3 regions of the Cytobacillus sp. FSL R5-0377 genome follow, and region 3 is predicted to be linked to each of the others. Evidence: predicted binding sites of a transcription regulator. Region 3 holds the regulator's gene; each other region holds the start of a gene.
The links. Region 3 encodes LexA, which represses DNA repair genes until DNA is damaged. Its sites were predicted from a motif close to CGAACATATGTTCG; they were not measured.
Positions count from the first base shown of each region.

Region 1 (10,571 bases), 2.4 Mb from region 3:
AGACGGATATCTTAAAAAGTACGACTACGTATATGATGAACATTTTGATTGCTATATTTGTCCTGAAGGACAAATCCTTCCTTACCGCACAACGACTAGAGATGGCTACAAACAGTACACTTCAAATCCACAAAAGTGTAAAGAATGCCCTCTTTTAGAACGTTGTACTCAAAGCCAAAATCACACTAAAATGATTCATCGGCATTTATGGCAGGGTTACATAGATGAAGTGGAACATCTGAGACATACCGAACTGAATAAAACGTTATATGCAAAGCGCAAAGAAACGATCGAACGTGTCTTTGCGGATGCAAAAGAAAAGCATGGCATGCGTTGGACGACCCTAAGAGGGCTTAAAAAAGTTTCAATGCAGGCGATGCTTACTTTCGCTGCTATGAACCTTAAGAAACTGGCAAATTGGACATGGCGAGGACCATGTCCAGCTTAATTATTGAGGTATGCCAACTGAAAAATATGATAAAACCCCAGTTTCACAAAATGAAACTGGGGTTTGTCTACGGTCTGAAAGCTCCTTTGCATGAAGGAGCTTTTTCATATTGGTATTATTTTTCCTTAAGTATAAAATAAAAATAAAAATGAAAGCAGTGATCTGCATGTGTTTAATCCTCTTTGGATACAAAGTACATCCAAAATACAAGCTGATATTGGCCGCCAATCGGGACGAATTTTATGAGCGTCCAACTGCCCCGGCGCATTATTGGGAGGATCATCCCCACATTCTTGCCGGCCGGGATTTAAGGAAATTGGGAACATGGATGGGGGTCACAAAGAATGGTCGTTTTGCAGCGCTGACAAATTACCGCGATCCGAATGAAGTGACAGAAGACAAGAGGTCAAGAGGAGATCTGGTGGCTGATTTTTTGAAGGGCAGTGATTCGCCTGCTGACTTTATGCACAGGGCATCTGAACGGCGGAGCAGCTATCCCGGCTACAATCTGCTGGCAGGAAATATGGAGGAGCTTTATTATTATTCGAATGTGGAAGATAGAATAGAGCAGCTTCAGCCGGGAATATACGGAGTCAGTAATCATGTGCTGAACACCGAATGGCCGAAGGTGAAAAAGGGGAAGGAGGGTTTATCAGAGATTATAGATAATCCAGCCGGGGACTTAACAGAAGACCTGTTCACACTTCTCCGGAATACAGACCCTGTACCCGATGATTTGCTTCCCAAAACAGGAGTTTCACTTGAATGGGAACGGATTCTGTCTCCTTTATTTATCAAAAGCGATGGCTACGGAACAAGGAGTTCAACCGTTTTGCTGGTGTCAGAGGATGAGATTTTTTACAAGGAGAGGGTACATATTGGGGGTGAAAGAGCGGAACAGGAATTTATTCTCCAAGAATAAGAAGCCAGTTTAGGCGGCTGGCTTCTTTTATTTAGGCAATCGGTAAAGTAATGCGGACCGTTGTTCCTTCCTTTTCCCTGCTGTGGATGTAAAGGTTTCCGCCGTGGTTTTTAATGATTTTTTTGCAGATCATGATGCCAAGGCCGGTGCCTTTTTCTTTTGTACTGTAAAAAGGCTCACCCAGTTTGGCGAGGCGTTCTTCCGGTATGCCGATTCCTTCATCCTCGACACTGATGATGACAGATTGGTCTTCCTGACGGATATCGACGTTTATTTTGCCGCCCATTGGCATGGCTTCAATTGAGTTCTTGATGATGTTAATCAGGACCTGCTTAATTTTATCTTTTTCACATTTCACAAAGAACTCGCCGGGTGATTGAGTTAATTCGATCAGGATATTTTCCATAACCGCCTGGCTGTTTAAAAGGGTAATCACACTTTTTACAACGTTTGTCAGGCAGGTTTCTTCCATTTCGGTTATTTGAGGTTTGGCGAGAACGAGCAGGTCATTGACGATGCCTTCAATCCGTTCCAGCTCATTTAGAATGACCTCTGCGAAATTACCCTTATGTTCTTCGTATAATAGCTGCGTAAAGCCTTTAATGGCTGTAAGCGGGTTGCGGATTTCATGGGCAATGCCTGCAGCAAGCTGACCGACAACGGAAAGTTTTTCAGCGTTCTGCAGCTTTTCTTCAGTCTTCTTTTGTCCGGTTACATCTTTGATAATGATTTGGTATACCTTTCTGTTCTTGAAGGTGGTTGGAATCAGCTGGACTTCAGCTTTTCTTACTTGTCCATCGGTCCGGATCAGATTAAGCTCAAAATTCACGCTCAGCTTTGTTTGCAGAAAATCATCGAGGGTGGAATGTTCTGAAGGAGGGATGTAGTCGTGGAGGGAGGTGCCGATTATCTCTTTGATGCTCGTGAACCCAAAGAGCTTCTTTCCTTCATTATTGATATAGGTCCAAATCCCCTTTTGTGTCACCATTCCGATCGTATCCTTGGAGTACTCCACCAGAAAGCGGTACTTCTCCTGTGTTTCAAGAATTTCCTCTTCCATGATAATTCTCTGTGTCATATCCCGGATGATGCACATCATTTCTTTATCCTCATTAATGACTGTAAAATTGGCTTCCAGCCATAGGTAATGGCCTTCCTTATGTCTGAAACGAAAAGTCTCCCGTTTATGCGGGAGTTGTTCAAGATCTGCCAATGCATCTCTAAGAAGATCCCGGTCATTGGGATGGCAGTATGTATAAAGGCTGCTTCGATAAAAGTCCTGCTGCGTATACCCCAGCATTGATAGGCAGGAAGGGGAGACATATAAAGCAACGCCTTCTTTTGTCACTCTTGCAATCACATCGCTGGAATGCTGAATGGCCAGCTGCAGATTCCTCGCTTCGACTTTGTCGGCGAATAAATCTGCCGGATTCTCGGTCATAATCATTTTGTCCCTCCTTTATTGAGAAATGACACTTTTCCATTATTATACATGAGATAGAGGTATAGACACATAGGATTTAACTATCATTTTTTAGAAGAGTACATAGCATACGGGTTAATGACAGAGCGGATTCAGACCAGGAGGCGGTAATCAAATAAAATATATTTAAACTTTATATTGACTTTCTTTACTTTAAGATGGTAAAGTATTAAGCATATTAACAACCGCATATTAAAAATCTTCTTATCAAGAGAGGTTGAGGGACTGGCCCTATGACACCTCGGCAGCGGACAAAATTGTACCGTGCCAAATCCAGCAAGCATTGCTTGAAAGATAAGAAGAGGACCATTGATAAATGCTGCCCTCTTCTTTCTTTAGAAGAGGGTTTTTGTTTTACGCGGAAATATTGCATCAAGATTCTATTCATAAACATATGAATAATTCTTATCAAGAGAAGCAGAGGGACCTGGCCCAATGAAGCTTCGGCAGCAGGCAGACTGCACTGTGCCAAATCCAGCAGGCAAAAGCCTGGAAGATAAGGAGAGGACTTTAAAAAACCTCTTCTGATGGAAGGGGTAAATTTCAGGATATAATTCTTAGTTTTCGGATTGGAATAGTTAGACAATGAAAGGTGACAGGTACCTATACCAGTTCATCAAATTGGTATAGGTGCCTGTCACCAACCACCACAAAGGAGAGAGGCTGCATGATAGAGTTTCAGAATTTAAAGAAGGTCTATAAAAGCGGAGGTCAGCAGGTAGCTGCTCTGGATGGAATAGATTTAAAGATTAATAAGGGGGAGATTTTCGGGGTGATCGGCTTCAGCGGTGCGGGAAAGAGCTCTTTGATCCGCTGTGTCAATTGGCTGGAGAAGCCGACTTCAGGAAAGGTCATTGTCAGCGGCCATGACTTGACGGCTTTATCTGTTAGAGAAATTCGCGAAGTGAAAAGAAACATAGGTATGGTCTTTCAGCATTTCAATCTCTTAAACTCGAAAACAGTGTTTGCCAATGTGGCGATGCCGCTCACACTGGCTAAGGTCTCGAAGGGTGAAATAAAAAAGCGTGTCCATGAACTATTAGAATTCGTGGGGCTTGCCGACAAGGCGAACAGCTATCCTGATCAGCTGTCAGGCGGACAAAAGCAGCGGATCGGAATCGCCCGGGCGCTCGCAACACAGCCTTCCATTCTATTATGTGATGAAGCAACTTCTGCTCTGGATCCGCAGACAACCAGCTCGATCCTGCAGCTGCTGAAGAAAATAAATAAAGAATACAACATTACGATTCTGATCATTACTCATGAAATGTCTGTTATCAGGGAGATCTGTGATCGTGTCGCTGTCATCGAGGCAGGGAAGATTATTGAAGAAGGAACTGTCTTCAATGTCTTTTCTTCACCCCAAACCCCAACAGCGAAAAACTTTGTCAGCACGGTTATGAATGATCAAATACCTGAATCCATTAAGCAAGTGATTGAAAAGCAGCAGGGGCTTCAAAAGGTATTCAGAATCAATTTTGTCGGGAATTCTGCCGGCCAGCCGCTGCTTTCACAGGTTGCTAAAAAGTTTAATATTGACTTCAACGTTCTGTTTGGAAATATTACAGAACTGCAGGGAACCCCGTTTGGCAATCTCATTGTCGAATTCCAGGGGCAGGACAGTGAAATCAGAAGGGCGATTCAGTACATCAGCCAGGAAAAAGTTTCAATAAAGGAAGTGACTGCACGTGCTAGTTAACCAGGAAAAAATCATTGAAGCCTTAATCGAAACGGTCCAAATGGTGGCATTTTCACTGCTGTTTTCAGCTCTTATCGGACTCCCGCTTGGCATATTGCTTGTTGTGACCAGGAAAGGGCATCTGCTGGAAAACACCGTTGTTTTTAACATCATAAACAGCATTATTAATATTTTTAGATCAGTTCCTTTCATCATTTTAATGGTAGCCATTATCCCAATTACCCGGATGATTGTCGGAACATCGATTGGAACCGCCGCAGCCGTAGTGCCTCTTGTCTTTTATGCAGGACCCTACATTGCGAGATTAATAGAAAATTCATTGCTCGAGGTGGATCCAGGCGTCATTGAAGCGGCAGAAGCAATGGGAGCGACACCAGGACAGATCATTTTAAAATTCCTGATTCCTGAAGCACTTAGTTCGCTGGTATTGGGCTTTACCATTGCGACAATTGGTCTGGTAGGAGCATCTGCCATGGCTGGGGCAGTTGGAGGAGGCGGCCTTGGTGACCTTGCCATTACATACGGCTATCAGCGATTCGATACAACCGTCATGCTGATTACTGTTGCAATCTTAGTGGTCATGGTTCAGGGCCTTCAGTCATTCGGAAATCTCTTATCCAAAAAAATCAGAAGAAGATAACATAGGGGGAAATACATCATGAACAAACTATTTATATCATTCATTATTTTAGCATTGGCTGTCTTTACTGCCGCATGCTCAAGTACTACAGGCGGAGAAGAAACAAAGAAAGTTAAATTGGGTGTCAGCGGATCAGATACACGCATTTGGGATTTTATTGCTGAGAAGGCTGAAAAAGAAGGCATTGAAATTGAGGTTGTGACATTCTCTGATTATGTACAGCCAAACGTTGCCCTTGCCGAAGGTGATCTAGATGTAAATGCATTCCAGACAGTCGCTTATTTTGACACTTTTATTAAAGAGCATAATATGGATCTTTCACCGATCGCGACAACTGTTTTAGCACCAATGGGCCTTTATTCGGAAAAAGTAAAATCAGTCGAAGACATTCCGGAAGGCGGCAAAATTGCCATTCCAAATGATGCTTCAAATGGGGGAAGAGCGCTTCTGTTACTGGAGGAAGCCGGCCTGATCAAACTATCCGAGGACTATGATGGAAATCTTGATCTGAATAAAATCGTTGAAAATCCAAAGAACCTTGAATTTGTAGAAATGGTCTCAGCGCAGACACCTCGTGCTCTTCCAGATGTCTCTGCTTCAGTCGTTAATAACGGAATTGCCGTAGACGCAGGCATGAACCCAACTAAGGATTCTGTTTTTATTGAAAGCGAAACCGCTACGCCGTACGTAAATATCATTGCTGTCAGAACAGAAGACAAAGATAACAAAACGCTTAAGAGAATTGCTGAACTTTACCAGGAAGATGATGTAGCTGATTTCATCACAAAAGAATATGACGGAAGCATGATTCCGACTTTCATTCCATTAAGTGATATTGGCTGGTAATTAATATACAAAGGAGGAAAAATGATGACGGCACCTGTAAAAGCATTAGTTGAACTGAAAGAAGCAATCAAGAAAAATGTTGAGGATAATAAAGAACTTTATCTTTCAGCGAGCCATCAGATTCATGCGAATCCGGAAATAGGGAATGAGGAGTTTTTTGCCTCTGGCTTGCTAGCGGGCATCCTTGAGAAGGAAGGGTTTGAAGTAGATCGGGCAGTAGCCGGGCATGAAACTGCTTTCCTGGCCCGAAAGAAATCCGTTAAACCGGGACCGTCCATTGCTTTCCTTGCAGAATATGATGCCCTTCCCGGATTGGGCCATGGGTGCGGCCATAATATTATTGGCACGACAAGTGCAGCAGCAGCCATTGCGTTAAGCAAGGTTATTGATGATACGGGAGGAGAAGCAGTCGTATTGGGGACCCCCGCAGAAGAAGGCGGGCCAAATGGGAGTGCCAAAGGCAGCTTTGTGAAACATGGCTTGCTTGAAGGCATTGATGCGGCTCTTATGGTTCATCCCTCAAACCATACCCGCCTGACCAGTTCATCACTGGCAGTTGATCCGCTTGACTTTGAGTTTATCGGCAAGCCTGCCCATGCAGCAGCTTCACCGGAGGAAGGAATAAATGCACTGGATGCGGTTATTCAGCTTTTTAACGGAATCAATGCCCTCCGACAGCAATTAAAGGATGATGTGCGTATCCATGGAATAATTACTCACGGCGGCGATGCGCCGAATATTATCCCTGAATATGCAAAAGCCCGATTCTTTATTCGTGCTTCCACCAGAACGAGTTTAAATGAGGTAACTAGAAAGGTGAAAGCTGTCGCGGAAGGTGCCGCCCTGGCAGCAGGAGCAAAGCTGAATGTTATTGCTTTTCAAAATGAAGTAGATAACCTCCTGTTAAACAAGACATATGACCAGGTGTTTAAAGAAGTGATAGAGGACTTGGGAGAAAAGGTTGTAGAAGGGGACAGAGATGGAATCGGTTCTACGGATGCCGGCAATATCAGTCAGGTGGTGCCAACCATTCACCCTTATATCAAAATCGGTGCTGATGATCTCGTTGCCCATACTGTTCCATTCCGGGAAGCAGCAGCATCTGCAAAAGGAGACGAAGCGCTGGTAACCGGAGCAAAAGGGCTTGCACTCACTGCCTTACAGCTGATAACGAAACCGGATTTGCTTAAAGCCATTAAACAGGAATTTCTGGAGCGGAAAACGGCTGAATAGAAAATAAAAGCTATCCTTTTGCGGGATAGCTTTTCCTCATTTTTGTGAGTGTTTTCCTCTCACTGGTGGGTGTTTCCCTGATTTGCTGAGTTTTTTCCTTTAATTAAGTATTAAGTTTCCGAAAATTCCTCATTCTTTTCCCGAAGTTCACATATAACTACTGTTCCTTCATCCGTTCCTGTGCCATCCGGATAAGCTCCTTCACCATACTGCCGCCAATCTTTCCCCCGACTGTTCCTGCCTGTTTGGATGTAAGCCTTCCATTGTAACCTTGCTTCAAAGGTACACCTGCCTCCTCAGCAATTTCATATTTCACAGCATCAGGATTTTCCTTGTCAACATGATACCCCTGGTTTGCCATTACCTGATTTTTCAGCTGATCTAATGCGCCTCTTGATTCCGGTACTATCGGGCGTCTTTTTCTTCTGGCCATGATTCATTCCTCCATAAAATGTTCTTCTTCTTATTATGTAAAAGTACGCTTGGAATAACCCTGAAAAAACTTGTACAACCTCCTGTGAACAGCTATTCTAATGGTAGAAACCTTGAATTTTTGTGAAAAACCAAAAGAAGGTGTTTAAAAATGGCATTAAAATACTTGTCAGCTCTCTTGCTTCCTGGACTGCTGGTATTGTTTTTTACGAGAGTCAGCTATAATCGTGTAATTGGGCTGGTGCTGACAGTGGGGCTTATTGCTGCTTCTGTATATAAAGGCTATACCAATTCATTTGCCTTAATTGTTATAGACGCATTTTCGCTGACGGTTGGTTTTTGGTATGCCCAAAAATTAAAGCAAATAAAGCCAAGTGCTGAATAAATTTTGCAGAACCTGTCGAAAAAAACTATCGACAGGTTTTTATTTAATGATTTATTAGCTATTTTTTAGGCATACGTCCTATCAGCTTTTAATTGAGTTCAATCAAACGTTTGATTAAACTCAAGGCAGTCAATCAAACGTTTGATTAACCATTCTTCGACAATCCCCTCGATAATTCGGCATATTTCCCAAGCAATAATTACTCAGTAAAATAAAAAAACGAATATCCGTTCGCATATTATTGGTTTGTTTTAGGCTCTTTGTGGTAGAATGATGATAGGAGTTTTGAGTAAAAAACTGACAAATCAGCGTGCATCCCGGATCTTAAATTATTTCAATGCTGGTTTGTGTTTACTATATAGATAAAAGTAATTTGAACGGGAGGCTTTTAGGTGAAGGATCAATTTGAATTAGTTTCAAAATATTCCCCTCAGGGCGACCAGCCTGGGGCCATCAAAAAAATTGTGGAGGGAATCAATTCCGGCAAGAAGCACCAGACACTTCTGGGTGCAACAGGAACGGGTAAGACCTTCACAATTTCGAATGTTATAAAAGAAGTAAATAAGCCTACGCTTGTTATTGCCCATAATAAAACACTCGCAGGGCAGCTATACAGTGAGTTCAAGGACTTTTTTCCGAACAATGCGGTTGAGTATTTTGTCAGCTATTATGACTACTATCAGCCTGAGGCTTATGTGCCTTCTACAGATACCTTTATTGAAAAGGATGCAAGCATCAATGATGAAATTGATAAGCTCCGCCACTCGGCTACTTCTTCATTATTTGAGCGAAAAGATGTCATCATTATTGCCAGTGTCTCCTGCATTTATGGTTTGGGTTCTCCTGAAGAATACCGTGAAATGGTGCTGTCCCTAAGAACCGGCATGGAGATTGAGAGGAATCAGCTTCTTCACAGGCTCGTTGACATCCAATACGAGCGCAATGATATCGATTTCCAGCGCGGCACCTTCCGTGTACGCGGAGATGTTGTCGAGATTTTCCCGGCATCAAGGGATGAACACTGTATCCGTGTGGAATTTTTCGGAGATGAGATAGACCGGATCCGTGAAGTGGATGCCCTTACCGGAGAGATTATGGGTGAACGTGAGCATGTTGCGATTTTCCCGGCATCCCACTTCGTTACGCGTGAAGAAAAAATGCGGATCGCCATCCAAAACATTGAAAAAGAGCTGGAAGTGCGCCTTGCTGAATTAAGGGAAAACGATAAGCTGCTTGAAGCCCAGCGCCTCGAGCAGCGGACCCGCTATGACCTTGAGATGATGAGGGAGATGGGCTTTTGTTCCGGCATTGAAAACTATTCCCGCCACCTTACATTAAGACCGCCTGGGTCAACACCTTATACCCTTCTGGATTATTTTCCGGAAGACTTTTTAATTGTCATAGATGAGTCGCACGTAACTCTGCCGCAAATCCGCGGGATGTTCAATGGTGACCAGGCAAGAAAATCCGTGCTTGTGGACCATGGTTTCCGTTTGCCATCAGCTATGGATAACAGGCCACTTACGTTTGCCGAATTTGAAAAGCATGTGAAGCAGGCTGTCTTTGTTTCGGCAACTCCTGGTCCTTATGAGCTTGAGCATACTCCAGAAATGGTTGAGCAGATTATCCGCCCTACCGGTTTGCTTGATCCTACAATTGATGTCCGGCCAATCGAAGGTCAAATTGATGACCTTATTGGTGAAATTCAGGATCGCATTCAGAAAAATGAACGTGTACTTGTCACGACATTAACAAAGAAAATGTCTGAGGACTTGACAGACTACTTAAAAGAAATCGGCATTAAAGTGCAGTATCTGCACTCAGAAGTGAAGACTCTCGAGCGGATTGAAATTATCCGCGAACTGCGTCTAGGCAAGTACGATGTGTTAGTCGGCATTAATCTTCTGAGGGAGGGACTTGATATACCTGAAGTTTCTCTCGTTACCATACTCGATGCTGATAAAGAAGGCTTCCTCCGTTCGGAACGTTCACTCATCCAGACGATAGGGCGTGCAGCACGTAATGCAAACGGCCATGTCATCATGTATGCAGACCGGATAACGGACAGCATGGAAAAAGCCATCAGTGAGACGAAGCGCCGCCGCTCTATTCAGGAAGATTACAATGAAAAGCATGGCATCACGCCAATGACTATACAGAAGGATATACGCGATTCAATCCGTGCAACCCACGCGGCAGAAGAGCAGGAAGAATACCAGCCGTCAGCAAAGCTCGGCAAGCTGAACAAGAAAGAGCGCGAGAAGCTGATCGGCGATATGGAAAAAGAAATGAAGGAAGCGGCCAAATCCCTCAATTTCGAAAGGGCTGCAGAGCTTCGTGATTTAATATTAGAGCTAAAAGCGGAAGGATGACGTAAAAATGGCGATGGATAAACTGATTGTAAAGGGTGCCAGAGCCCATAATCTAAAAAATATTGATGTCACCATTCCGAGAGATAAGCTTGTCGTCCTGACAGGACTTTC
Region 1 is NZ_JBBORA010000001.1:3,026,740-3,037,310, forward strand. Features, by position in the region: gene NSQ49_RS15375 (IS1182 family transposase) at 1-448, shown strand, start outside; gene NSQ49_RS15380 (NRDE family protein) at 615-1,370, shown strand; gene NSQ49_RS15385 (PAS domain-containing sensor histidine kinase) at 1,402-2,817, opposite strand; SAM riboswitch class I at 3,055-3,154, shown strand; SAM riboswitch class I at 3,256-3,356, shown strand; gene NSQ49_RS15390 (methionine ABC transporter ATP-binding protein) at 3,521-4,552, shown strand; gene NSQ49_RS15395 (methionine ABC transporter permease) at 4,542-5,192, shown strand; gene NSQ49_RS15400 (MetQ/NlpA family ABC transporter substrate-binding protein) at 5,211-6,038, shown strand; gene NSQ49_RS15405 (M20 family metallopeptidase) at 6,063-7,271, shown strand; gene NSQ49_RS15410 (alpha/beta-type small acid-soluble spore protein) at 7,429-7,704, opposite strand; gene NSQ49_RS15415 (DUF2198 family protein) at 7,855-8,088, shown strand; gene uvrB (excinuclease ABC subunit UvrB) at 8,481-10,460, shown strand; gene uvrA (excinuclease ABC subunit UvrA) at 10,468-10,571, shown strand, end outside.
Region 1: uvrB (excinuclease ABC subunit UvrB) is a predicted target of LexA. The motif match lies at 8,309-8,322, and genes of this name have one in related genera.

Region 2 (10,571 bases), 3.2 Mb from region 3:
CACTCGGCGTCTATTTTACAAATAGGCTTATGTTTATGAAAAAAAAGGAAGATGACTTTATTCTAGAAAGAGAGAAGGAGTCCGGGAGACTTGATCTAATCAAGTATGAAAGCCTTCCGAAAAGAGAGGTTCTTATTCCCTCGCCATTTGGCTATAACCTAAAAGCCGTAGCCTGCGAACCACATAAAAACAATCGCTATATCATTATTTCGCACGGGGTTACGGAAAACAAAATGAACTCCATTAAATACATGAACCTCTTCCTGGAACGAGGGTTTAACGCTGTAATCTATGATCATCGCCGCCACGGAGAATCCGGGGGAAAAACGACAAGTTACGGCCATTATGAAAAGTTTGACCTAAAAGCTATTGTCGATTGGCTTAAAGCGGAGAAAGGGCCTGATATCCAGGTCGGCATTCATGGTGAAAGCATGGGGGCTGCCACCATGCTCCTTTATGCGGGGATGCTTGAAGACGGCGCTGACTTTTACATTGCCGATTGCCCTTTTTCGGATTTTAAAGAGCAGCTGGCTTATCGTTTAAAAACCGAGATGAAGCTGCCCGCGAAACTCTTTTTGCCTGTTGCTGATCTATTTCTGCGGATGCGGGAGAAATATTCCATAGCGGACGTGTCGCCTATTTCGGTTATAGAAAATATAAGAAAGCCCATCCTGTTTATTCACAGTGAAAAAGATGATTTTATTTTGCCGACCATGTCCGAAGCTTTGTATGAAAAGAAAAGAGGCCCTAAAAAGCTTTACCTTGCTGCTAACGGGATCCATGCACAATCCTTTAACGAAAACAGAGAGGATTATGAAAAAGTCATTGACGAGTTTTTGGAACAGTATGTCAGCAGCAAAAAAGCTTTATCAAAATAAAAAACAGCTGGCTTAAAGTCAGCTGTTTTTTATTTCTGTGCTGTTAGGCGTCAGTTTTTTTTCTTTATGATTTCCTTGCCTTCAGCCGACAGACCTCTGGCAGTATGAAAGTCTCCCATTTTAAAATAATAGCGTTTGTTTTCTTTTTTTATTATAGCCGCTTCTTCAAATTTTTCTTCCTTGCCGGCCACTTCTACTTTCTTAATATCTCCGCTTTGAATTTCACCAAAAATGATCGGTAATCTGTTTTCCAGATTGCCTTCCTTATCGTAATCATAGAAAGCATCTGAGTAAACAGTCATATATTCATTCTCATAATGCTCCCAGTGATTATGGCCTTCATTCTCCCAGCCTTCTTTGTCACTGCCCTTCAAATAGGCAGCTGCCATGGCTTCGACCTCATTTTGCCCATCATTTTGCTCTGTTAAATAAAGAATAATGACTCCATTTTTAACTTTTTCTTTATGTAAGATTTCTTTTACATTGAATGGTATTCCATCATCAATTGCCTGGCCCATTGTTGCTGTGCTGCAGCCTGACAATATCAGAGAAGCTGCCACCAGCAAATATAACATATAGTTCCTCATTCGTATCTCCCCAATCAACAATCTCTTCACCTATAACAGCCATGCTGCTTAGCCTGTAATCCTTTACTAGTATATTAAAACCTTACTTTCCAGAATTTTGGAAGGGTATTTTTACCTACTTAGCCAATAAAAAAAGACCGCCTTCCTGCAGCGGCCGCCTGCTAAATCATTTATTTTGTTTTATCAATAAAGCTCATTCTCGGGTTTAGATACTGATTCGGGCTTTTTAACTGGTAGCAGTTTGCCTTCTCAGAGAAGTCTATCGTTAACTGTTCATCCAAAAATACTTCCTTGGATTTTTCCACATATATGCTGCCAATGTTTGTTTTGATTTCCCTGTCATCCTCATCAAGCTCATCAACAAGCCAAAGTGCCGCTACTCCGCTCACAACACAGCCGCAGCCATCTATATCGTACTTAAGCTTTATAAATCCATCTTTGCCGGCAATTCGTCCCGATACTTTTTCTGCTGCTATTTCAGTTAATGTTATTTCCATGTTGTAAAACTACCTCCCCTTTGCATATGCTGATTTTAACACAGATAGGTATAACATGCTTCTGAAAGAGACTGCTGCTATTCAGCCGCCAAAATAATGTTTTTTAGAAAGGATGATGGGGTATGTCCAAGGCGCAGATTAAAGTAATGGATAATGGATCACTGCGTGTTACAGGTGATGTTGAGTTAATTGATATGGATGGCAATAAATTCGAAACAAAAAAAACCTTCTCTCTTTGCCGCTGCGGAAGATCCTTGAAAATCCCGTTTTGCGATGGCACTCATAAAGGAACTTTCCAATCATGTGTCCGTGCGGAGATAGCTCCGGATGACAAGCAATAAGGGTGGAAAACGGGGACAGTCATCCCCGTTTTTTTATCTTTTATTTTTATTTTTAATTCTTGCGGGTGTTGCACTTTCACCCTGTATAATCCCTTGAAGCCGTTCCCGGTCCCTGTCCGTACTGTCTTCCCCGGCCCCGGGTGCGATATTGGCCATTGGCAGCTGTTCCAATTCTTTTCCTCTAGGCATCTTCATACACCTCCCTGCTGTTAAGGTGCTTCTCCTGCCTTAAAACTACCCCTCTTAAATTCATCCAGGCAAGCAAACTTATTCTTCCGTAAAACGGGCATCCGCTATAGCGCTGATAGAAATACGGTGAATTTCCCCAAACCGATCAATAATATGAAGCTTTTGGCCAAGTTCATCCCAATAATGGATGCCCCCTATGACCAGTTCATAATTTCTGCCCCTGTAATGTGTAATGGTTACACTTTTTTGAAATTCCATGGCCTCCGAAAGAATTTCATTCATGTGTTCAAGCTTCTGCTCATCTAATTCCCGCTTTTGCTCGTACATATCTTCCTTTGCCCAGTCTCTTAAGAGCTTTACATGTTCCGGCAGCATCATGGAAGTCCATTTTATTCTGCCCCTATCGCGAATCATAAGCTGACCCCCTTTTACATTTTATGGCCGCCGACCAATGTCGCACGGTGCCTGGCGGTTCCTGCACCTGTATAAGAGACGGCTCTCAGCAGAGCTCCTCCTCCAAACTTGGAGCGGATCCGGTCGACAGTATAGCCGAGCTCTCTTTTTTTCCAGCCATCCAAGTCGAACAGACTCAGCTGCATTTCGCAGTCATCCGTAATATTGCCGAGGGAAATGGAAATCTGCCGCACTGTTTTCCCCTCATAATTCTCGTCAAAAAGTTCGAGGCAGACCCGATAAAGATCCATCGTAATATTGGTTGGCTGGTCAACTGTCCTTGAGCGGTAAAAGCCCCCTCCGAATTCATCCTGGCTGTAGCCAAGGCCAAAGCTGATAGTTCTGCCGGCTTTCCGGTGGCTGCGGGCCCTTCTTGCCACTTCTTCACACATCTCAAGGACCACATGCTTAATTTCCTTTTTCTCTTTGTAATCCCTCAGTAAAATCTGGCTTTTCCCAAAGCTGATCTGTCCTGCCATGATCGGCGCGCCTATTTCCGACAAATCAATACCCCATGCATGGTGATAGAGCTGATTGCCCATAATCCCAAACTTCTTCTCCAGCTTAGCCAGGTCATAGCGGGCAAGCTGGCCGACTGTAAAAATTCCCATTCCATTCAATGTCTTTTCAACGCGGCGGCCGATGCCCCACATTTCCCGTAAAGGGGAGACATTCCACAGCTTTGTTTTTACATCTCCATACGTCCATTGTGCAACTCCCTTTTTTTTTGCCTCAAGGTCCAGGCAGAGCTTTGACATTAGCAAATTAGGACCTATTCCTATGGCGCAGGGGAGCTGAAATTCCCGTTCAATATCATCTTTTATTTTCCAGGCAATCGTCTGGGCATCACCCCAGAGGTGCACTGCGCCGTCTACTTTTATAAAGCTTTCATCGACACTATACGTATGGATGGCTTCCTTGGGGACATAACGATTAAACACCCTGGTGATTTCAGTGGAGATTCTTAAATAAGTCGCCATTTTCGGCTCCTCAACTCTAATGCGCGGATCATTTGGGACCTCAAAAAGACGGGACCCTGTCTTTATTCCAAACTCTTTTTTCATTCGCGGAGAGGCCGCCAGAACAACGCTTCCCTTCCGTTCCACATTCCCTGCAATTACAAGATAGCAGTCAAGAGGATCCAGACCGAGCATGACAGCAGAACAGCTTGCATAAAAGCTCTTCATATCAACACACAAAATTTGATTGTTCGGCATTGAGCTGTAATCAACCATGACTTCGACATCCTCCTTCAAAAAGCGTAGGCGCTGCTTATCAGCTTCTATGCTGCATAGCCCCCTGAACCCGATAATAAAATTTATATATAACAGGAACATCTGTTCTATATATGTATACCCATTATATTAAGCGAATATGCGTTCGGTTTCAATGGAAATTTTACGCGGTTTTTCTTAAAAGCGGTTCTTTCTTCCCAGAACAGACGCCTCGCCGGCCAAAAACAAAAAAGCTGCAGCCTTTGGCTGCAGCTTTTTATTTTTGATTAAATGCGCGTTTTCCAATTTTTTCGAACAGTCCCGGAAAAAGGGCAAAGATGATGCTTCCCGCATTCATCCACCGCGGAAGGTTAATTTCCCTGACAGGACGGAGCATAGCATTGACTACCCTGAGGGCCACATATTCGGGTTTAAGCATATATTTGCTGACATTTTTCACGTATGTTCCCTTTTCATCTGCAATAGTAAAAAAATTGGTTTCAATCGGGCCGGGATTAACGGCAGTCACAAACACATTGCTGTCAGCAAGCTCCATCCGAAGGCTGTTTGTATAGCCAAGAACAGCATGTTTAGTTGCGGAATAGACACTCGATTTCGGTGTGGCCATTTTGCCTGCCTGTGAAGCGATATTAATAATATGCCCGCTCCTCTGTTTCCTCATCAATGGCAGAATCATGCCCGTGCAGGCCATTAAGCCAACAACGTTTACATCAAACATCCCCTTTATTTCTTCAACTTTGACTTCATGCGCCTCCCGGAAAACACCGAAGCCTGCGTTATTCACAAGAACGTCTATATGATCAAAACGGGCAATAATCTCGGAAAAAACTGCCGAAACTTCGTCACTGTCCGAAACGTCAAGCTTATGCACATGTACATCGACTGAAAAACGCTTACGCAAATCAGCCTGCAGCTCCTGCAATTTGCCAATGCTGCGGGCAAGAAGGACAAGGTTTGCTCCTCTTTCGGCACAAAGGACGGCCATTTGCGCACCGATCCCGCCTGATGCCCCTGTGATAATCACATTTTTATTTTTTAATCTGTCTGACAATCAAACCACCTCTTTTGATGCGGAATACAAGAAGGCTTCCTCCTCTTTATTTATATAAATCTCCCCTATTGAATGCAAATAGTCAAGCTGTGCGATTGTTTCGGAAATGGTCAGGGAAAGCTCCTTCTCATAAACTTTCGGAAAAAGGCGGCGGCATACCTCAAAAACAGTGAGCGATTCGAACTCGAGCCATGTCTTTACTTTCATTGCCCGCTCATGCTGGCGGCCCAGCCTTTCGTTTATTAACCCGTTCACATCTTCAATATCCTCTCCATGCCCGGAGTAAAAAAGGGATATCGGCAGCTGCCGCAGCTTTTTCAAAGACTCGTTATACTGAAGCTGCGGCTTCGGCCTTTCCGCATGGCCTGGAAGCGGCGGCTCCAGGATAGGATTAGGTGAAATGTGTGCAAGCAAATGGTCTCCTCCAAGGAATACACCATCTTTCTCCCTGAACAAACCTATATGACTCTGTGCATGCCCAGGGGTCTCGATTACCGTCCAATCATTAAGCCCTTCAGGCTGGCAGCCTTCCTTCAGCTCGGCTGTCAGGGTACGATTGCAGGAATAGCGCAAAGTCTTTTTCATTTTGTTTATAAAGGAAGCATACCTTTCAGGTATACCAAATTCGTTAAATAGTTTTATGTAAAATTCATCATGAAATTTTAGAAACTCGTCAGTACGGGACAGCCACCTCTGGTTAACCTGGTGCCCGAACACCTCAAGATTGTCCGAAAAAAAGTCAAGCAGCCCGGCATGATCGGGATGATGATGTGTGAGAACAACCTGTTCAAAGTCCCCGGGTGTTAAATTCAGCTCTTTAAGCTGGGATTTTAAAGCTTCCCATGCTTCATCTGTTTTAGGGCCGGCATCGACAAGAGTCAGCTTTTCCCCTTTTACTGCATATACATTAACGTCGCCGACAGGAAATGGTGTCGGGATAACAAGCTTTGCAATTCCATCCTTCCATTTTGCCATTTTACAATCCCCCTAAAATCACTATATTTAAATAAAATAAAGCTGTTTTTCTATTTAATTCCGCAGACATCCAACACTTGCTTCCTTTAATTATGCTGTTCTGTTATCCCTTAAAATATCAGCGTTTGCCTGACACACATATTAACGGAATACAAAAACATAATGTAGAAATTTACATATATAAAAATAAGTGTACCGTTCTTTTTAATAATTGTCATTATTTTCACATAACTCTTTTTGCAATATTAATAATTTTTCAAAAAATAGCACTTGACAAATAAGCATGTCTTCTTGCATAATCACAATTAAAATTTGATTTTCATAACTCAAAGCTGTACTTCTGTACGGCAGAAACATAGCGATGAATAAGATTAGTAGATGGAAAACGGCGAAAGAGAGTGAAGCTCAAACGGCTGAAAGGCTTCACCGTCCACTTGACCATTGAACCTCCCTTATGAGCTGTTAGGAAAACCTAAACGCACCCCCGGCGTTATCGGGATTGAGATGCCTTTTCAAAACACAGCAGGCATGCTGCACGAAGAAGGAAAGGCAATGAAGGTGGTACCGCGGAAGCAAAGTCTTTTCGTCCTTTACTGGATGGAAAGGCTTTTTTATTTTGACAGCCGGCAAATGGAGCAACAATAAGGAGGAATATCAGCATATGAAAAAATTAGCTGTTGTGGGAGCAGGATCAATGGCAGAAGCGTTAATCTCAGGAATCGTAAAAAGCCGGCTCATTGCCGGAAGCGATATTTGGGTGACGAACCGATGCAGCGAAGAAAAGCTGCAAGCCTTGCAAAAAGCCTATGGCGTTCAGGCCACTTACAATCTCAGTGAGCTGTTAAGCGGGGCCGACGCTGTTATTTTAGCGATGAAGCCAAAAGATGCTCAGGGGGCCATCAATCTTATAAAGCCTTATTTACATGATGACATGCTGGTCATTTCCGTTCTCGCCGGCGTTTCGATCGAAAGCATTGAACGATTGGCAGAAAAAAAGCTGCCTGTCGTGAGAGCCATGCCGAATACATCAGCAGCAGTCGGAAAATCAGCAAGCGCCTTATCGGCTAATGAAAGAGTAACCAAAGAACAGATGAAAGAAGTAAGAGAAATTTTTGATACAGTGGGAAAATCAGCATTTGTTGAGGAGAGACAGCTCGATGCTGTAACAGGCCTGTCAGGCAGCGGACCGGCTTATATTTACTATCTTGCGGAAGCGATGGAAAAAAGCGCAGAAGAAATCGGGCTCGAAAAGGGTATGGCGAAGGAATTCATTATCCAGACACTCATCGGGGCTGCGGAAATGCTGGCCAGATCAGCCAAGGACCCTCAGCAGCTTAGAAAGGAAGTAACAAGCCCAGGCGGCACCACTGAAGCAGGCGTAAAAGTGCTTGAAGCGAATGGTGTGCAGGAAGCTTTCATTGAATGCATCAAGGAAGCGACAGCCCAATCCAGGCGGCTTGGCCAAAGCTTCAGCAGTACCGTCAAAATGTAACTGACTGCACCTGCCCTAAAAAACGTGCCACTAATTCAAACTATGAAAAAAGGATGCGAAATCTGCAAATGCTCATTATTCTATTAAGCGCAAGCCTTCTGGTATGGATTGCAGTACTCATTGATGCTGTCCTTGGACTAAAAAGCATGGATCGCCTTGAAGATAGCGATGCAATGACTGAAGGCCCTCTTCTTTCCGTTATTACAGCGGCAAGAAATGAAGAAGCCAAGCTCGCGGAGAGTATAAAATCCCAGCTGCGGCAGAACTACAAACGCATGGAATGGATTTTAGTCAATGACCGTTCAGCCGACAGCACAGGTGACATCATGGACCATATCCAGCAGAGTGACTCAAGGGTTAAGTCTATTCATATCGATACTCTCCCGAGCGGATGGCTGGGAAAAAACCACGCCCTTTATAAAGGTTATATGGAATCATCAGGGGAGTTAATTTTGTTTACAGATGCCGATGTGGTATTTAAACAGGATGCCTTCAGCAAGGCAGTTCATTATTTCAGCAAGAATGAACTTGACCATTTAACAGCGGCACCAAGCTTGACGGGCAGGAGTTTCTGGCTCAGCACGTTTATTGCTTTTTTCCTTTTCGGCTTCTCCTATTATAAACGCCCCTGGCTGGCGAACAATCAGCGTTCTAAGATCGGAATTGGCATTGGGGCGTTTAACTTGGTGTCCAGAAGGTCCTATGAAGCAATCGGGACACATAAGGCAATAAAAATGCGTCCTGATGATGATTTAATGCTAGGAATGAAAATGAAACAAAATGGCCTCAGGCAGAGATTGGCAACGGCGATGGAGCTGATTGAAGTTGAATGGTATGAAAGCTTGCCAGAAGCCTTCAAAGGCTTGGAGAAGAATACTTTTGCTGGACTTCATTATCGCATTAGCATGGTGCTATTTGCAATTGCCGGCACATTCAGTTCCCAGGTGCTTCCCTTTCTCACCATTTTTTCAACTGACATAATTATTTTCAGTTTAAGCCTTGCAAACATCATTTTTTTAGCAGGTGTTTATACCATCATCACAAAAAGAATGACCAAATTTACTCCGCTTCTGTTTACGGTATTTCCAATTACTGCTCTCCTGTTTATTTATTCCATCATCCGTGCCAGCATTCTAACCTTTGTACGGGGAGGCATAGTCTGGAGAGGTACATTATATAAGTTAAGCGAATTGAGGAATAAACGCTGACAGCGCACACCTTCGTAAGTGCATGTTCTTTTCCATTTATGAAACTGCCTGATATACTTAATATTTAGGATAGCGAAATAAGGGAGGCAGAAATTATGGAAACAAAACTTTTTTCACCTTTAACAATTAAAGGCGTCACCTTTAAAAACAGAATTGTTATGGCACCGATGTGCATGTACTCCAGTCATAATGAAGACGGAATGGTTGAAAACTGGCACCGGACTCATTATACGAGCCGTGCAGTCGGGCAGGTGGGATTAATCATCCTGGAGGCAACTGCCGTAACGCCACAGGGCCGTATATCTCCTCAGGATCTGGGAATATGGAGTGATGACCACATCGCAGGCCTGAAGGAATTAACCGGGCTAATGAAAGAACATGGATCTTCACCTGGAATACAGCTTGCACATGCCGGCAGAAAGGCAACTGTCGAGGGAGAAATTATCGCCCCATCAGCTATTGCATTTAATGAAAAGATGAAAACACCAAAGGAAATGACCAAAGAAGAAGTTGCAGAAACTGTGCAGGCTTTCAAAAAAGGGGCGGAAAGAGCCAAAAAAGCCGGCTTTGAAGTAATAGAAATTCATGCTGCACACGGATATCTGATCAATGAGTTTCTATCGCCGCTAAGCAATAAACGAAATGATGAGTATGGGGGATCAGCAGAAAACCGATACCGCATCCTCCGTGAGGTCATTGAAGCAGTGAAAACTATTTGGGATGGACCTTTATTTGTCAGAGTTTCAGCACATGATTATCATGATGAAGGGTTAACTGCAGAGGATTATGCAGAGATGGGAACATGGATGAAGGAGCAGGGAGTAGATCTTATTGACGTAAGCTCCGGAGCGGTAGTGCCGGCAAGAATACATACTTACCCGGGCTACCAGGTCAAATTCTCTGAAACCATAAAAAAAGGGGCGGATATCCATACTGGTGCAGTCGGGCTGATTACATCCGGCCTGCAGGCTGAAGAAATCCTCCAAAACGAGCGGGCTGATTTAATCTTTATTGCCCGAGAATTGCTGAGAGATCCCTATTGGCCTCGGACAGCAGCAAAAGAACTTGGCACATCAATTGAACCTCCTAAGCAATATGAACGGGGATGGCTGTAAAATAAAAAAGAGGGATGGCACCTGCCATCCCTCTTTTATTATATAATCTGCAGCGAATCAAGGAATACAATGATAATAACCAGAGGAACCACATAGCGCAGAAGGAAATACCACGCGGAAAAGATTCCATTCAGCGGCTTCGAACCTTGAATCAACTCACTTCTCAGCAGGTCCTTCTTCATTTTGTATGACACAAATATGGAGATCAGCAAAGCTCCGACCGGCATCAGGATGTTGCTGACAAGGAAATCAGCAGCATCAAAAATTATTTTGCCGAAAATGGAAATATCGGATAAGATGCTGAAGGATAATGCAGATGGGACCCCCACGATAAAGATTGCCAGACCTGTCAGCCAGGCTGCACGGGTTCTGCCGCTGCCCTTCTTATTCGTCAGAGCAGCCACTACAATTTCAAGCATTGAAAAAGCGGATGTTAAGGTTGCAAATAAAAACAGTGCAAGGAAAAAGAGCAGGAACACCCTCCCAAACATAATCTGATCAAAAACAGATGGCAGGACAATGAATAATAAGCCAGGACCTGCAGCAGGCT
Region 2 is NZ_JBBORA010000001.1:3,831,766-3,842,336, reverse strand. Features, by position in the region: gene NSQ49_RS19550 (alpha/beta hydrolase) at 1-878, shown strand, start outside; gene NSQ49_RS19545 (hypothetical protein) at 929-1,465, opposite strand; gene NSQ49_RS19540 (iron-sulfur cluster biosynthesis family protein) at 1,636-1,962, opposite strand; gene NSQ49_RS19535 (CDGSH iron-sulfur domain-containing protein) at 2,085-2,303, shown strand; gene NSQ49_RS19530 (hypothetical protein) at 2,337-2,498, opposite strand; gene NSQ49_RS19525 (YolD-like family protein) at 2,571-2,906, opposite strand; gene NSQ49_RS19520 (Y-family DNA polymerase) at 2,921-4,180, opposite strand; gene NSQ49_RS19515 (SDR family NAD(P)-dependent oxidoreductase) at 4,437-5,231, opposite strand; gene NSQ49_RS19510 (MBL fold metallo-hydrolase) at 5,232-6,206, opposite strand; T-box leader at 6,559-6,800, shown strand; gene proC (pyrroline-5-carboxylate reductase) at 6,868-7,698, shown strand; gene NSQ49_RS19495 (glycosyltransferase) at 7,629-8,906, shown strand; gene namA (NADPH dehydrogenase NamA) at 9,002-10,021, shown strand; gene NSQ49_RS19485 (sodium-dependent transporter) at 10,060-10,571, opposite strand, start outside.
Region 2: NSQ49_RS19520 (Y-family DNA polymerase) is a predicted target of LexA. The motif match lies at 4,315-4,328, and genes of this name have one in related genera.

Region 3 (10,571 bases):
GATTGATTTTTATTGCCGTCATTTAAATACCTTAGATTCGAATTATGTGCACTGTATTTGGAGACAGGTGTAACATTGCTGGAGTTAGCCGGAAGTGCTAAGTTATTATCGCTGCTTTCATTTGCTGGTTCAGTTGCTTTATAAGGAGTAGCTTTAAGTTTTCTAAAGGATAAACTGTATTTTTGTACTCCTCCCATAAAGGTATTGGAATTCAGCCACATTTCTGTACCATCATCACTGATATATTTTGACGGCATTACAACCCCATATCCTCCGTGGTGATGATTAAACCAAGGATAGACACCAAAGTCTTTTGATAAAAATTTCTTCCATGGTCCATAAGGGGTAGGAGATTCATAGAATTCAAAAGTGAATTCTGTCCATGAAGTATAAATGTATCGGTTTAATGGTTTGTTATATACAACACTTCCCTGTGATAGAACGGTGGAATTGTCAGGGTTGGTTGCATGAAGGGTGTTACTGTATACTCTTCTTTCGTCCTGCAGCACTGGCTTTCTCTGCTTAATATTTTTTTTCCATTTAGGATTTCCGTTTAAATCCCCTGCATAAAATTCCCAGGCGGAGCGATCCTGAATTTTTGTTTTAGGAACCCTGGCAAGGTAAAGATTGGTGGGATCTTCAACAGTGTCAATGAATGAATCTCGCCAATTATAATCTAATCCGTACGCATAAACATACCCATCCGAATTGTTCTCGCTATCTTTTCCATAGTCCAAAAACATGATGGTAGTGAAAACATAGTCATCAAACATTGGTTTTTCTTTATCCCAAGTCCATGTTTTTCCCTTATCAGCCGATTTTAGGATTGTTGCAGAAGGTGCATCATTGAATGCCCGCCAGCCTCCGCCCTTGTTCAGATCCTGAACAGCAAGATATAAATTTCCATCTACAGAAATCATGCCTGTCGGCTTGCGATTGTATTCATATGGGTCATTCCAGACAGTTCCTACCTGATCGCCGCTTGAAAGTCTTTTGCCGGTAATATTTTTGGTTGAAGGGTGTCCTGCTGTAATTTGGTTCACCACAATATCTGACCATGGAGCATTTAGGTCAAATCCCTTTCCATCACCATTGGCTGTATACAGCATATCGTCATCCGACCAGGCGGCCGGCCATAAATCCCCATCACTCGGAGTGTTATAAGAAGAGTTCTCTTCGATGGATACGGTTGAAAAAAAAGTACTCTCTTCAGGTGTTACAATGGTATCCTTTTGATCTTTTTTCTTTGCATTTGGAACAGATTTAACATTATTTTGATTCACTTTTCCGTAGCTTTGCCCGACTTTCCCTTCATCTTTCGCAATGGCACCCAGCGGAGAAAAATTGAGGAAAGAAGTACCTAATAGAACTGCACTAGTAAGTATTATAGATGCGCCTTTCAATTTAGTTTTCAACCAATCCACTCCTTTTTTTATATGACTGCGTTGGTTTTACCGGTAAAGTAGATTAACAAAAAATAAATAACGATTACTTTAACGGTAAAGTAACAATTTTAGTTTACCATAAATATATGTTATGCTCAATTAAATTCTGAATTTTTAAAAAACATAAGTGGTATTAACTTCAAATAAAATTGTCAAGCATTGCTAGATATAATACAATTATTCTTAAATGGCATCAATGGTCGGAGGGGAGTTCCATCAAGAAGCGTGTAAAATTAGAAGATATTGCAAAAATTGCTGGTGTGTCAAAAATGACCGTTTCCTTAGCCCTTAGAGGTGATAAATCGATCAGTGCCAGCACGGCTAATAAAATTAAAGATATAGCTGCTGAATTGGGATATATACCCAATCGTATGGCTCAGGGGCTAAATAGCGGCCGTTCACATATTATCGGCCTTCTAATAGGCGGTTATTTACATGATGATTACCAAAATCAGTTTCTTAAAGGGGCGATTCCCTATGCAATGGAAAGGGGCTATACAATCTCCATTGGCCCTGCAGAATGTGATAGCAAGGTAGAGAAGTCTCTTATTGAAAAATACAGGCATATGATGGTAGATGGATTTCTTGCTTTTCATTGCAATGAAGTGGAGACGTATAAACGCCTGCAAAAATCAAACATTCCATTTGTATTATATACAAAGTATTTCAAGGAATTAGAGGCTGATCATGTGGTTTGTGATGACCTTGCCGGCGGCTATAAAATGACCAAGCACTTAATTGAACTGGGGCATAAGAAAATTGCATTTGTATTCGATAAGCATTTAGAGTCGTCCTCAGAAGTTGTGAATAGAATGCAAGGTTATAAAAATGCTTTAAAAGAAAATGGATTGCCTATTGAAGAGCATTTATTCGTTCCTTTTAATTTAGCGAACTATAATCATACGGATTCCAAAACAGTTATGGCTGAGAATCCGCAGCTATTAGAGTGCTTAAAACAAACCAATCGTCCGACAGCATTATTTGTCTGTAATGATATTACGGCATCCTTTGTCTATGTGATTGTCAAAAAATTAGGTCTTTCTATCCCGCATGATATTTCCATAAGCGGCTATGAAGGTGTTTACTTAGGGTCCATAATAGATCCGCCGCTTACCACGATTTCTACTCCCATTATTGAAATGGGGAGAAAGGCATGTGAAATATTAATTGATAAGATTGAAGGGAAAGTTCCATTATCTGAGAGAAAGAAAATTCAGCTAGAACCAAGTTTGTTAGTAAGAGAATCGACAATGGCCAGATAAATAGCCTTCAACATTATTGAGTACCTTACAGTTGACCGAGCTTGCTGTGCTCTTCATTCAAGAAAACGTGACTTTTTTGAATGAAGAGTCTAAGCTTTTTTCATATTGTTATCCATACAAAAATGACTTTGAAAGTTAGGGAACTTAAGATTCCGCAAGTGAGCACATAAAAAACCCCGCTCAGCGATGAACGAGGTTTTTCTAGAAATATCGTCTGCATCTCTCTATTCTTTATGTCTTATTTTTAAGAAATCGAGACATGTCAGCAGTGCATCTCCTCCAAATCCTGCAATCACTGCCAGGAGAACTACCTTTAAGGCAGAGTCAGGATCTGAAGAAACGACCAAAAAAACAGCCGCTAAAGCCCCCATGATTACCTCTTCAAAGACCCCCAGATAGATGAATTTTTTTGTCCTTCTGGGTTTAACCATTTTGCCTTCTTTCCGAATATGTCCAACGACACCAACCAGCCCACCAATCAACAAAGCGAAGGTAATGTTCAAAAACATTTTTTCTTCACACTCCTAAAGTCGAGATTTTTTGAAAAGCGACCTTAGGTTGATTCTCGGTGTATTACCATTATATAGAAAATGAATATAAAATAATATGCATAAAAATACCGAATTTTCTGAATGATAAATTAGTCATACATGACTGTAACCTTATGCTAAAAGAAAAGTATCAGTTACTTTCGTACCGTTTTGCTGATAGTACCAGGTAATAGGAACTGATATCCTTCTTGAAATTGGAAAAAAACAAAAAGCAGGCTGAGGTGCCTGCTTTTTAACAATCTATCAATGCATATGACGGTATACGCCTATCACTTTCCCAAGAATAGAAACATTGCGGAGAATAATCGGTTCCATTGTGGAGTTTTCTGGCTGTAGACGAATAAAGTCTTTTTCTTTAAAGAATCTCTTAACAGTTGCTTCGTCTTCCTCTGTCATGGCAACTACGATATCTCCATTATTGGCAGTGCTCTGCTGTTTTACGATTACATAGTCTCCATCAAGGATCCCTGCTTCAATCATACTTTCTCCCATGATTTCAAGCATGAATACATGCTCGTCAGCAGGTGCCATTCTTTCCGGAAGCGGAAAATATTCTTCAACATTTTCAATTGCCGTTATCGGCTGCCCTGCGGTTACTTTACCAACGATCGGAACATTGACTGCACTGATCTTGGGGATATTTGAAGCTTCGTCCATATCTAAAATCTCAATGGCGCGCGGTTTAGTAGGGTCTCTGCGGATCAGCCCTTTGCTTTCAAGCCTGGCGAGATGACCGTGAACAGTTGAGCTTGAAGCCAGGCCGACTGCTTCCCCAATTTCCCTTACAGAAGGAGGATATCCTCTCAACTTAACTTCTTCTTTAATAAACTCCAATATATCTTGCTGCCTTTTTGATAGTTTCACCATCTTTACGCACCTCGTATGTGTTTTTGTTGTCTCAATTATAGCATCAATTACCATATGATACAAACATAAGTTCGAATTTTTATTGACACAAAACAAACGTTCGGTCTATAATAAAAACATCAAATGCGAACATATATTCTCTTGAGGGTGGTTAATTATGCTGAACAAATTGTGGAAATCATATTCTTATGCTATTATTCTCTTCGTTTTGAGCTTGGCGGCATCGCTTATAATGCTCATACAGATAGAAGCACCTGATACGGAAAAGTTTGTGAAAGTCACTGTTGCAGAAGGGGATTCATTATGGAAGATTGCTGAAAATTTTTCTGCCGAGCATTCAATGTCAACAGATCAATTTATTAATTGGGTTGAACAAAATAATGGGATAGCGGCAGGAAGGATTTTTCCGGGTGATGAAATTGTCATTCCAGTAAAAGCTCTGGATGACCAGCCATATAAAGAGCTTGCCAGCTCAGACCTTAACGAATAAGGAGAAGTTATGAAAGCAATTATTTACTGCAGAGTTAGTACAACAAAGGAAACTCAGGAAACGTCCCTTTCTAGGCAGGAAGAAGAGCTTTTGAACCTGGCGGGAAAAAATGGCTTTGAAGTAGTCAAGGTCATCCGCGAACAGGCAAGCGGATACGATCTTGAAAGGGACGGTATATTGGAGCTTTTAGACTTAATTAAAAACAAGGAGATAAAGGTGGTCCTCATCCAGGATGAAACCAGGCTGGGGAGGGGGAATGCCAAAATTGCGATCCTCCATTGTATTTTAAAAGAAGAAGTCCAGTTATACAGCATCTCGAATAATGGCAAACTGGAGCTTTCAGAATCAGATTCGATGGTCCTGAGCATAGTAGGAATGGTAGAGGAGTATCAGAGAAAGCTGCATAACATCAAAATTAGACGCGGCATGCAGCGGGCTGTTGATAAAGGGTACAGGCCCGAGAAAAACCTAAGTAATCAGGGAGCAAGTGGCGGCAGGGAAAGAATAGAGGTGCCGATAGAGGAAATTATCCGGCTGAGGAAAAACGAGTTAACATTTGCCGAGATTGCTGCGACATTAAGGGGATTCGGCTATAATATTTCCAAAGCAACTGTCCACAGAAGGTATAAAGAATATATTGATTCACTTTCAGAGTAGAGCACTTTTCTTGTCAAAAGTGCTCATTTTTAGTATGATGGCATTTGAGTTTCAGTATTGTTCCATAACTGAAGCTGCTGTATAATAAAAACTTCCATCAGATTATTCAAAGGTAAACTTTTGATATAAAGGAGTTTTAATAAATGCTGCCTAAACAAAAACTTGCCCGAATTAATGAATTGGCAAAGAAGGCCAAGGAATCCGGACTGACTGAAGCAGAAGCGAAAGAACAGACCTCGCTGCGCAAAGAGTATTTGGAGACTTTCCGCTCAGGCATGTTAAACACGCTGAAAGGCGTTACAATCGTTGATCCGAAAGGGAATGATGTAACACCGAAAAAGCTGAAGGAATTCCAAAATAAAAATCGCCTTCACTAATAATATAATTGCAAGGGATACACTGTGCTGTATTCCTTCTTTTAATAGAGGAGATGGTATTACTGCCTGTCTCCGCTTTTTTTACATATGCCGGGTGTTTTTGTGTCAATATAGTAACAAACCGGCTTTTTGTCCTTTACCTAACCCTATTGGTTGTGAAAATAAGGGACACCCGATAATATTATAAGAGTGAAGAATTTCTACTCGAAAGGATGTATTGAATGTTTAATCACACAGATGAACTATCCATCAGTTCCATTCGTACTTTATCAATTGACGCCATTGAAAAGGCAAATTCCGGCCATCCGGGCATGCCAATGGGAGCTGCTCCAATGGCTTATACTCTTTGGACGCGCTTTATGAACCACAATCCAAAAAATCCGGACTGGTTCAACCGTGATCGTTTTGTCCTTTCTGCAGGACATGGCTCTATGCTTTTATACAGCCTTCTTCATCTTTCCGGCTATGATGTATCCATGGATGATATTAAAGAGTTCAGACAGTGGGGAAGCAAGACTCCCGGTCACCCTGAATACGGCCATACTCCTGGTGTTGACGCAACTACAGGCCCATTAGGACAAGGTATTGCTATGGCTGTCGGTATGGCAATGGCTGAACGCCACCTTGCTGCTACATACAATAAAGACAACTTCAATGTTGTTGATCATTATACATACAGCATTTGCGGTGACGGAGATCTTATGGAAGGCGTTTCGGCTGAAGCTGCTTCCCTTGCTGGACACTTGAAGCTTGGCAGGCTGGTTGTTCTTTATGATTCCAATGATATCTCACTTGATGGAGACCTTGATAAATCTTTCTCTGAAAGTGTTGAACAGCGCTTTAAATCATACGGATGGCAGTATATCCGCGTAGAAGACGGAAATGACCTCCACGAAATAGCAAAAGCTATTGAAGAAGCAAAGCAGGACGAAAACCGTCCGACAATGATTGAAGTAAAAACAGTCATTGGCTACGGTTCTCCAAACAAATCAGGAAAATCTGATGTTCACGGCGCTCCTCTTGGTGCTGATGAATTGAAATTAACTAAAGAAGCTTACAAATGGACATTTGAAGAAGACTTCCATGTTCCACAGGAAGTATATGATCACTTTAATATGCAAGTTGTTGAAAACGGTGCGAAAAAGCAGCAGGAATGGGAAGACCTTTTTGCTCAATACAAAGAATCACATCCTGAGTTAGGAAAACAGCTGGAGCAGGCAATTAATGGTGAGCTTACTGAAGGCTGGGATAAAGACATCCCTGTTTATGAAGAAGGTAAGAGCCTTGCCAGCCGCGCTTCTTCCGGAGAAGTGCTAAATGCTATCGCTCAGAACCTGCCTTCTTTCTTCGGCGGATCTGCTGACCTTGCAGGATCAAATAAAACAATGATTAAAGGAACTGGTGACTTTACGGCTGAATCATTTGATGGCCGCAACATCTGGTTCGGAGTACGTGAATTTGCTATGGGAGCTGCCTTAAATGGAATGGCGCTTCACGGCGGATTAAAGGTATTCGGCGGAACATTCTTCGTGTTCTCTGATTACCTTCGCCCGGCAATTCGTCTGGCTGCTCTTATGAACCTGCCTGTAACATATGTATTTACCCATGACAGTATCGCTGTCGGTGAAGACGGCCCTACGCATGAGCCTGTAGAACAGCTTGCCGCATTGCGTGCAATGCCAAACCTTTCTGTTGTCCGTCCTGCTGATGGCAATGAAACAGCAGCAGCCTGGAAAACAGCAATTGAATCAACAAATAAGCCAACTGCATTAGTATTGACTCGTCAAAACCTGCCTACATTAAAAGGGACGGATTCAGCGGCATACGAAGGTGTTCAAAAAGGCGGATACGTTGTATCACCAGCTTCTAACAGCAATGCGGATGTATTATTGCTTGCTGCAGGATCTGAAGTCAGCCTCGCAGTTGAAGCTCAAAAAGTGCTTGAAGGCGAAGGCATCCATGCATCTGTAATAAGTATGCCTGCCTGGGATCGTTTTGAAGCTCAATCAAAAGAGTACAAAGAAAGCGTAATTCCTAAGACAGTCAAGAAACGTCTTGCCATTGAAATGGGATCTTCACTTGGCTGGCATCGTTATGCTGGAGACGAAGGCGATGTTCTTGCCATCGATACGTTCGGCGCGTCTGCACCAGGAGAAAGAATTATGGAAGAATACGGATTTACAGTAGATAACGTTGTAGCACGCGTGAAAGCATTGCTGCAGGGATAATAATAACAGTGAAGGGAGAGCTGATAGGCTCTCCTTTTTTTGATTGGATTTGATGAGTAGGCATGAAGAGAGAAACAAGAATTAGCCGCCATATAGGCTCAGAAGCCACCAGAAAGAGAAAAAGCCGCAGCTAAACAGTGAATATTCAAGCCGTCATTAAAATCAAGATTACAAGCAGTCAAATCTGGGAATATGCCATAGTGAATAGATTTTTGTAAAGAGCAAATCGGCAGATTTCAACCACCATGAATCCTCATAATCCACTGAACTCTTCGCTTTCGACAAAATTAGTGATAGTTTTTAACATCTTCAGACACATTCTTTAGAAGCGTTTACTTATAATTGAAAGAAATGGATTGTCCCGGAAGGAGGGGCCAGATGAGAGCTTATCAATTGTATTTAATAGAAGATGAATTTGCGTCCCATTATTTTGGCAGAGAGCGGATGTTTTTTCAGTTGTTTGAAGAGTATGAGCGTTCGTCAGGTGAAATGAAGTCGATTCTATCGAAGCAAATTGATTTTGTGACTAAGCCAATCCCGGGTTTGAAAGTGCATCAATATATCCATCAGCAGCTGCAGAGAAAAAAGGACTTTATCATAGAAAAAAGTGCATACTATATAGAGATGAGCAAAAGAAGCAGGGCGAAGCTTGAAGTATTTGAACGAAGCCTGGTATTAGAAGCGGCGGGCAGCTATGAGGCTGAGACAGTTTTTTTCGAGGTGCTGCGAAAAAGCGAGTCTTCCTTTTTGGCTGTTGACCTCCAGCATAAGCGCTATGGGTGGCTAAAACCGATTAAAGAAAGAAAATTCGTCTAAAATAAGAGAAAAACTGAAGCAAATATTGTATAATAACCTTTGGTCTAGTACACTGTATGATAGACAACATGAAGGAGGAAGTTAGTATGGGTATGTACATTCTAGTTGGTGTACTGGCGCTTCTTGCCGGTGTAGCACTAGGATTTTTCATTGCTCGAAAATATATGATGAGCTACCTTGAGAAAAATCCGCCAATTAATGAACAAATGCTTAAAATGATGATGATGCAAATGGGCATGAAGCCATCTCAAAAGAAGATCAACCAAATGATGAATGCCATGAACAAGCAGACTGGCAAGTAATCAGGGACAAGCGGCCCATTGGAAGCCATTTTTCTGTTATACTAACAGGAAGGTGGTTTTTTTATTTATAAATGAAACCTTCCTTTCAAGCAGACCGTATATAATACTATGACAAATCATGAAAGGAACGAGCAATTTTGAAGAAAGTAATCTTAATAGGGCTCCTTACCATTTCCATGTTATTAAGCGGCTGTTCCGTTCTGGGAGAAGTTAATAACTCCATTGGCTATGTTAATGAGGCGACTGAGCATATTAATACATTAAGCAACTTTGCCGAAGAGGCCCCGCAGCTGATTCAGGAAGCGGCAGCAGACCCGGCAGCAAAGCAGGAACTTGAAGACAGGTTGATGACTCTAAAGCAGGAAGTTGAAGAATTTATCGCCATTCAGGATATACCGAAGCTTGCAGAAGATGTTCATCAGGAGCTTGTGACCCAGAATGAAACGCTTTTGGCAGAGATCAATAAAATTATGGAAAATGGCAACCTTGCGCTGGATCAGCTGGAAAATTCAGAGCTGTTCTCAACAATTAATAAAGCAACAAGCCTGATAAATCGAATAGAAGCATTAGGGCAATAAAGCATCCATCCGGGTGCTTTTTTTTGTTGCGGGAAAAATCTTCCTTATTTTCTTAATATTTGATAAACTATTTAAGCTATGATGGATTTCGGAGGATGAATGGGGTATGAAGGTTTTTTTTGATTTAATGTGGTTTTTTAAACAGGAGAAAAAGGCTTATATAAACGGGATTATCCTGCTGCTTTTTGTGGCAATGCTTCAGCTGGTCCCTCCAAAGGTAGTGGGGATTGTTGTCGACTTGATTAAAAATGGCAAGCTGACTGCGCAAGCATTAATTATGTGGGTTGTAATTCTGATTGTGGTTGCCCTCATGATGTATGTGCTCCGCTATTATTGGCGCATTATGATTTTCGGTTCAGCCGTTAAGCTGTCCAAACTTCTGCGCAACAGGCTTTACAAGCATTTTACCAGTATGTCGCAGGCCTTTTATCAGAAAAAGCGGGTAGGGGATTTGATGGCGCATGCGACCAATGACCTGCAGGCTATCCAGCAGACGGCAGGGGCTGGAGTGCTAACTTTTGTCGACTCCCTTGCGACAGGCGGCTTCGTTATTATTGCAATGGCAGCAACAATCAGCTGGAAGCTGACACTGATCTGTCTGATACCGATGCCTCTTATGGCACTTTTGACAAGCTGGTATGGAACACTTCTTCATAAACGGTTTCACAAAGCTCAAGAGGCTTTTTCTTCACTGAATGACAAAACTCAGGAAAGTGTTTCAGGAATTAAGGTGATTAAAACATTCGGCCAGGAAAAAGAAGATATAGAAGATTTCCGCAGACAGTCTGAAGATGTAGTACAAAAGAACATGGCTGTTGCTAAGGTTGACTCTTTGTTTGATCCAACGATCAGCATTATTGTAGGGATCTCTTTCTTCTTGTCTATTGCATTTGGGTCAAGGTATGTTATTGCAGGAGAACTGACAATCGGACAGCTGGTTTCATTTACAACTTACTTGGGTCTCCTGATTTGGCCAATGCTTGCCTTTGGCTGGCTGT
Region 3 is NZ_JBBORA010000001.1:588,661-599,231, reverse strand. Features, by position in the region: gene NSQ49_RS02955 (hypothetical protein) at 1-1,415, opposite strand, end outside; gene NSQ49_RS02950 (LacI family DNA-binding transcriptional regulator) at 1,595-2,707, shown strand; gene NSQ49_RS02945 (DUF4257 domain-containing protein) at 2,932-3,216, opposite strand; gene lexA (transcriptional repressor LexA) at 3,502-4,125, opposite strand; gene yneA (cell division suppressor protein YneA) at 4,283-4,615, shown strand; gene NSQ49_RS02930 (YneB family resolvase-like protein) at 4,625-5,272, shown strand; gene NSQ49_RS02925 (DUF896 domain-containing protein) at 5,416-5,649, shown strand; gene tkt (transketolase) at 5,871-7,877, shown strand; gene sirA (sporulation inhibitor of replication protein SirA) at 8,256-8,693, shown strand; gene NSQ49_RS02910 (YneF family protein) at 8,780-8,995, shown strand; gene NSQ49_RS02905 (DUF6376 family protein) at 9,133-9,573, shown strand; gene NSQ49_RS02900 (ABC transporter transmembrane domain-containing protein) at 9,680-10,571, shown strand, end outside.